One region of the Clavibacter quasicaliforniensis genome, then DNA from elsewhere that is predicted to be linked to it. Evidence: predicted binding sites of a transcription regulator. Region 1 holds the regulator's gene; the other holds the start of a gene.
The links. Region 1 encodes HrcA, which represses chaperone genes, less so after heat shock. Its sites were predicted from a motif close to TTNGCACTCGNNNNNNNCGAGTGCNAA; they were not measured.

Region 1 (3,399 bases):
GCATGCTGGGCGAGGCCGGCTACGAGTGGTACGAGGTGAGCAACTGGGCGCGCGACGGCCGCCGCAGCCGCCACAACCTCGCCTACTGGCAGGGCCACGACTGGTGGGGCGTGGGACCGGGCGCGCACAGCCACGTGGGCGGCGTCCGCTGGTGGAACGTCAAGCACCCGGCCGCGTACGCCGACCGCGTGCTCGCGGGGGCGTCGCCCGGCGCGGGTCGCGAATCGCTCGACGATGCGACGCGCGAGGTGGAGCGCGTGCTCCTCGGCGCGCGGATCCGGGACGGACTGGCCATCCCGACCCTCACGACGGAGGGGCGCCGGCAGGTCGCGGGGCTCATCGCGGACGGCCTGGTGGATCCGCGTGCCGCTCTCTCCGGCACGCTGGTGCTCACGCTGCAGGGGCGCCTGCTGGCCGACGCCGTCGTGCGCCGGCTGCTCGAGGACTAGGCGGCCGCCCGGCCGGTCGTCAGAGGACGACCGCGCCCACCACGTCGCCGGCCTCGCGCTCGGCGTCGCTGCGCTCCACGCAGAACTCGTTGCCCTCGGGATCCGCGAGCACGACCCAGCCGCTGCCGTCCGCGTTCCGCCGGTCGGCCACGAGCGCGGCTCCCAGCGCCAGCACGCGGTCGACCTCCTCGTCGCGCGTGCGGTCGTCGGGCGCGAGGTCGAGGTGCACGCGGTTCTTGCCGGCCTTCGGCGCGTCCGCGCGCTGCAGGATGATGCCCAGCCCGGAGACGGGGTCGCCCAGCCACGCGGCGTCCTGGCCCGGGAGGTTCGGTTCGTCCGGATCCTCCGCGAAGCCCGTCACGCCGGCCCAGAAGAGGGAGAGCGCGTGCGGGTCGAGGCAGTCGATCGCGACGTGCCGGATCCTCGCGCTCACGGGCATCCGCCTACTTGATCCACCGGATGTTGAGCGGGTAGCGGTAGGGCCGGCCCGCCTGCACGCGCGTGCCGCCGATGATCGCGAACACGATGTTGACCACGACCACCGCGAAGATCACGAGGCCGAGGAGGAGGTTGAGGATGATCCCGAGGATGGGGATCACGATGAAGATCGCCTGCAGCACGTTGAGGATGACGAGCGCGCCCGCGACGTTGATGGTCCAGTTGGTCGCCTCCTTGCCCTCCTGGTCGGTGAACCGGCCGCGCTCGCGGAACACGAGCCAGACGATGAACGACGGCACGATGAGGATCGCGAGGAAGTGCGTGAGCGACGCCCAGAGGCGGTCCTCGCTCGGGGTGAGCGGAGCGGGCGCGCCGTACGGGTGGGGATCGGGTGCGGACATCGCGGGGAGCCTCTCGGTGCCACGCGACGGCCGGGGACCGGCGGACGCGAGCGGATCGTGGGTGGGCCGGGCGACGCCTGGCCCGTCCACGCTACCGCCGACGACGCGCGACCGGCAACGCCGACCACCGCCGCAGCCGCGGTACGATTGGCAGTCAGAACCGACGAGTGCCAGGAGGGAGCCGCCATGGTCTCGGAACGCGGGCTCGACGTCCTCCGGGTGATCGTGCAGGACTACGTGTCCTCGCGGGAGCCCGTGGGCTCCAAGTCCATCGTGGAGCGCCACGCCTTCGGCGTCTCGGCCGCCACCATCCGCAACGACATGGCCCTCCTCGAGGAGGAGGAGCTGATCGCGGCGCCGCACACGTCGTCCGGTCGCGTGCCGACCGACAAGGGGTACCGCCTCTTCGTCGACCAGCTCGCCGACGTGCGTCCGCTCACGCCCGCGCAGCGCCAGGCCATCCACGTGTTCCTCGGCGAGTCGGTCGACCTCGACGACGTCCTCGCGCGCACCGTGCGCCTCCTCGCGCAGCTCACCAACCAGGTCGCGCTCGTGCAGTACCCGTCGCTCGCGACGAGCCACGTCAAGCACGTCGAGCTCGTCGCGCTGTCCACCACGCGCGTGCTCACCGTGCTCATCACCGACACGGGCCGCGTCGAGCAGCGCGTCGTCGAGCTGACGGGCGACCCGGACGACGCGTTCCTGGCGGTCATGCGCACGCGGATCAACCAGGCCGTCGGCGGTCTCGGCCTCGCCGAGGCGGCCACCCGGCTCGAGACGCTGTCCGACGAGGTCGAGCCGGCCCAGCGCGCCGCGGCATCCGTGCTCGCGGGCACGCTCGTCGAGCAGGTGCTCGCCAACCGGCAGGAGCGGCTGCTGCTCGCCGGATCCGCGAACCTCGCCCGCACCGAGCGCGACTTCCCCGGGAGCATCTCGCCCGTCCTCGAGGCCATCGAGGAGCAGGTGGTGCTCCTGCGCCTGCTCGGCGAGATGGAGGCCGACCAGCACGGAGTCTCGGTGAGCATCGGCCGGGAGAACGCCCCGTTCGGCCTCGGTGAGACGAGCGTGCTCACCAGCGGCTACAGCTCGTCCGGCGGGGTGCTCGCGCGCCTCGGCGTGCTGGGTCCGACCCGCATGGACTACTCCACCAACATGGCGTCGGTGCGCGCGGTCGCGCGCTACCTCTCGCGCCTACTCGAGGAGCGGTGACCGCCGCACGCCGGCGCACCGCCCCCAGTTCCCACGACCATCACCACCGAAGGGCCCGACGTGGCTGACCACTACGAAGTACTCGGCGTGAGCCGCGAGGCGACGCCAGAGGAGATCAAGAAGGCGTACCGCAAGCAGGCGCGCCAGCTCCACCCGGACGTCAACGACGCCCCCGACGCCGCCGAGCGGTTCAAGCTCGTCACGCACGCGTACGACGTGCTGTCGGATCCGCAGCAGCGCCAGCAATACGACCTCGGTCCTCAGGCCGGGTTCGGCGGGCAGGGCGGCCAAGGCTTCGGCGGGTTCGGCGACATCTTCGAGACGTTCTTCGGCGGTCAGCAGGGCGGCGGCGGACGCGGTCCGCGCTCCCGCCAGGAGCGCGGCCAGGACGCGCTGCTGCGCGTGGAGGTCGAGCTCGAGGAGGTCATCTTCGGCGTGCACCGCGACCTCGAGGTCGACACGGCGGTCGTCTGCGACACGTGCCACGGATCCTGCGCCCAGCCCGGCACGAGCGCCGTCACGTGCGACATCTGCCGCGGATCCGGGAGCATCCAGCGCCAGGTGCGCTCGCTCCTCGGCAACGTGATGACCTCGAGCCCGTGCGGCACCTGCCGCGGCTACGGCACCGTCATCCCGCACCCGTGCCCCACGTGCCAGGGCCAGGGCCGCGTCCGCGCGCGCCGCACCGTGCCGGTGGACATCCCGGCCGGCGTCGACACGGGCCTCCGCCTCCAGATGCCGGGCTCCGGCGAGGTCGGTCCCGCGGGCGGCCCCAACGGCGACCTCTACCTCGAGATCAAGGTCAAGCACCACGAGGTCTTCAGCCGCAACGGCGACGACCTGCTCGCCACGGTCGAGGTGAGCATGGTCGACGCGATCCTCGGCAGCGACGCCCACATCGA
Region 2 (3,399 bases), 580 kb from region 1:
AGCGGCTGATGAGCATGACGAGCCTGCTGCACGTCGACGCCCATGGAGGCACGGTGCTCGGCGAGCTCATCGACGCGTCCGGCATCGGCGCGGCCGCCTGGCTCCGCCGGTGGCTCGACGCCTACCTCGTGCCGCTCGCGCACGCGCTGATCGCGCACGACGTCGCGTTCATGCCGCACGGCGAGAACGTGATCCTCGTGCTCCGCGACCACGTCGTCGTCCGCGTCCTGATGAAGGACATCGCGGAGGAGGTCGCCCTCTTCGACACGGAGCGCGCGCTGCCGGAGGGCGTGCGGCGGATCCGCCTCGACGTGCCCGAGGAGGAGCGCACCCTCACGGTCTTCACCGACGTGATGGACGGCTTCCTCCGCTTCGCCGCCGCGCTCCTCGAGGACCGCGACGACCTCGGCCCCGACGGCCTGTGGCGCGTGGCGGCCGAGGCGCTCGCCGACCACGAGCGCGCGCACCCGGAGCTCGCGGAGCGCTTCTCCCGGTTCGACCTGTTCACGCCGTCGTTCGACCGCTCGTGCCTCAACCGGCTGCAGCTGCGCGACAACCGGCGCATGGTCGACCTGCAGGCGCCCGTCATGCAGATCCACGGATCGCTGCGGAACCCGCTCGCGATCCACGCGGGGCTGCGGCCGCGGATCTGCTGACGTCGACGGCGCCGACCCGCGTCCCGGGCCGGACATGCGGGGAGCCGCCGCCCGCTTCGTGCGGACGACGGCTCCTCGTCGTGTGCGGCGCCTCATGCGCCCGGTCGGATCAGCTCGCGGCGGGCGCGCCCTGCTCCACCGTGAGCGTGCGGCCCTCCTGGCCCTGCGGCTCGTCGGACGTGACCGCGATCTTGCGCGGCTCCGCCCGCTCGCTCACCGGGATGGTGACGCTCAGCACGCCGTTGGCGTAGTGCGCCGAGATGCGCTCGGTGTCGATGCCCTGGCCGAGGGTCAGCTGGCGGAGGAACGTGCCGGCCACGCGCTCGCGCGTGAGCCACCGGACGTTCTGATCGCCGGCGAGGGTGCGCTCGGCGCGGATGGTGAGCAGCTGGCCGTCCACGTCGATGTCGACGGAGCCCGGATCGATGCCGGGCAGGTCGGCGGCCAGCACGTAGGTGTCGCCCTCGCGGTGCAGGTCGATGGGCATCGGACGGTTCGCCTGGCGGGTCTCGGCCAGCGCGCCCATGGCGCGGTCCAGCTCGCGGAACGGATCGAAGGTCATGTTCATGCTCGACTCCTCTGATGATCTGCGGTGATGATCTGCGGGGTTGAGCCCGCTCGGCTCAACCACGTCGAGATTAGCACTCGGCCTGGGGGAGTGCCAAGCCGTTCGCCGACGGCGAATGCGGCTCTCACCACCTCTTCAGGAGCGGCGGCGGAGGTCGCGCTCCATGCGCCCGATGAGCGTCCAGACCGCGCGCGAGAGGTCGGGGTGCTCCAGCGCGATCCCGCGCAGCAGCCGGTACTCGAAGCGCGCGACGACCGCGGGCTCGGTCTCCGGATGGCGCACGCGCGCGAGCTCCTCCGCCATCCCCTCGGCCTCCAGCGCGTCCTGTCGGAGGGTCGCGACCACGTGCTCGTCCACGGTCGGCAGCTGCGGGATCACCTCCCACGGGTCGTCGCCGATGCGGCAGCGGTGCTCGATCACGGCGTCCAGCTCGTCGCGGGCCTCCTGGCGCAGCACCTCGAGGCTGGCGGGGAAGCGGGCGTGCACGGGCGGATCCTCTCGGGCGGCGGGCCGACGCGCCTCACGGCCGCCGTCCCTTCACGCTACGTCATGCCCCGGGGGGCGCCGGGCGGGTGGCCGGATGCCGTCGGTAGCCTGGAGGACCGCGACCCAGGAGGATCCATGACCGACCACGCCCGCCCCGTCGCCCTCGTCACGGGAGCCACCCGCGGCATCGGCCGCGCCGTCGCCGAGGACCTCGCCCGCACCCACCGCGTGATCGTGCACGGCCGCGACCGCGACGCCGTCGACGCGCTCGCCGCCTCGCTCCCGGACGCCGTGGGCTGGGCCGCCGACCTCGCCGCGGGCGGCCTCGCCGACCTCGTGCCCGGCCTCGACCGCCTCGACGTGCTCGTGCACTCCGCCGGCGTGATCGGCGGCGACGCCGTGGCGGAGACGCCCGTCGACGAGTGGCGCCGTGTCTTCGAGGTCAACGTCTTCGCGGTCGCCGAGGTGACGCGGGTCCTCCTGCCCGCGCTCCGGGCGGCGAAGGGGCAGGTCGTGCTCGTGAACTCCGGATCCGGCTTCACGGCCAACCCCACGGACGGCGTCTACGCGGGATCCAAGTTCGCCCTCCGCGCGCTCGGCGATGCCCTCCGCGAGGAGGAGCGCCCGCACGGCGTGCGCGTCTCGAGCGTGCACCCGGGCCGCGTCGCCACGGACATGCAGCGCGAGCTCCGCGCCAAGGAGGGCGGCGAGTACGACGAGACGCGCTACCTCGAGCCCGCGTCCGTCGCGCGCGCCGTGCGCCTCGTCGTCGACCAGACCCGCGACGGCACGCTCGAGTCGGTGTCGCTGCGGCCGTTCGGGGGCTGATCCGGGCCCGCCCGCCGGCGTAGCGTGCGGGCATGACGACCCCGGGATCCGACGACGCCTCCGGGCTCGCAGCCGCGGCCACCCTGCTGGGCGCGACCGCTCCGACGCGCGTCGTGGGCCGCGGCGCCCTCCGCTCCGCGCTGCCCGTCACGGATCTCGTCGTGTCCGCGATCGGGCTGCTCGGCGGCGCCGTGGCGGCTCTCGCCGAGGCCGCCGACCTGGCCGGTCCCCGCGAGGCCGTCGTCCACCGCGGACGCGCCGAGGCGTGGTGCGGGCAGCACGTGGAGCCCGTGGGGTGGGCGCTGCCCTCGCCGTGGGATCCGCTCTCCGGCTCGTTCCCGACCCGCGACGGCTCGTGGATCCGCACGCACGCCAACGCGCCCCGCCACCGTGCCGCGCTGCTGTCGGTGACGGGCTGCGCGCCCGACGCCGACGTCGCGGCGCTGACCCGGGCGATCGCCGGGTGGGATGCCCTCGCCCTCGAGGACGCGGTCGTCGCGGCGGGCGGGGTGGCCGCTGCCCTGCGGAGCGCGGGGGAGTGGGCCGCGACGGGGGCCGGCCGGGCCGTCGCCGCCGAGCCGCTCATCGCGCGCCAGGACGGCGGCGCGGTCGCCGGGTCCTCCGGCTGGCGGCCGAGCGCGGAGGCGCCGCTCGCGGGGATCCGCGTGCTCGACCTCACGCGCGTCATCGCGGGCCCGGCCTGCACGCAGGCGCTCGCGGCGCTCGGCGCGGACGTGCTGCGCGTGGATCCGCATGACTGGGACGAGCCCGCCGTGCTGCCGCTCGTCATGGCGGGCAAGCGGACCGCGCGCCTCGACGCCCGCACGCCGGAGGGTCACGCGCGCCTCACGGAGCTCATGG

Region 2: a site for HrcA is predicted at 1,295-1,321, ahead of NL142_RS10940 (Hsp20/alpha crystallin family protein). Genes of this name have one in related genera too.

The regions. Positions count from the first base shown of each region.
Region 1 covers NZ_CP139624.1:1,713,348-1,716,746, forward strand. Annotated here, with positions in the region: gene hemW (radical SAM family heme chaperone HemW) at 1-449, shown strand, start outside; gene NL142_RS08230 (VOC family protein) at 469-882, opposite strand; gene NL142_RS08235 (DUF4870 domain-containing protein) at 893-1,288, opposite strand; gene hrcA (heat-inducible transcriptional repressor HrcA) at 1,475-2,497, shown strand; gene dnaJ (molecular chaperone DnaJ) at 2,558-3,399, shown strand, end outside.
Region 2 covers NZ_CP139624.1:2,289,422-2,292,820, reverse strand. Annotated here, with positions in the region: gene NL142_RS10945 (GNAT family N-acetyltransferase) at 1-656, shown strand, start outside; gene NL142_RS10940 (Hsp20/alpha crystallin family protein) at 766-1,224, opposite strand; gene NL142_RS10935 (hypothetical protein) at 1,360-1,710, opposite strand; gene NL142_RS10930 (SDR family oxidoreductase) at 1,846-2,538, shown strand; gene NL142_RS10925 (CoA transferase) at 2,571-3,399, shown strand, end outside.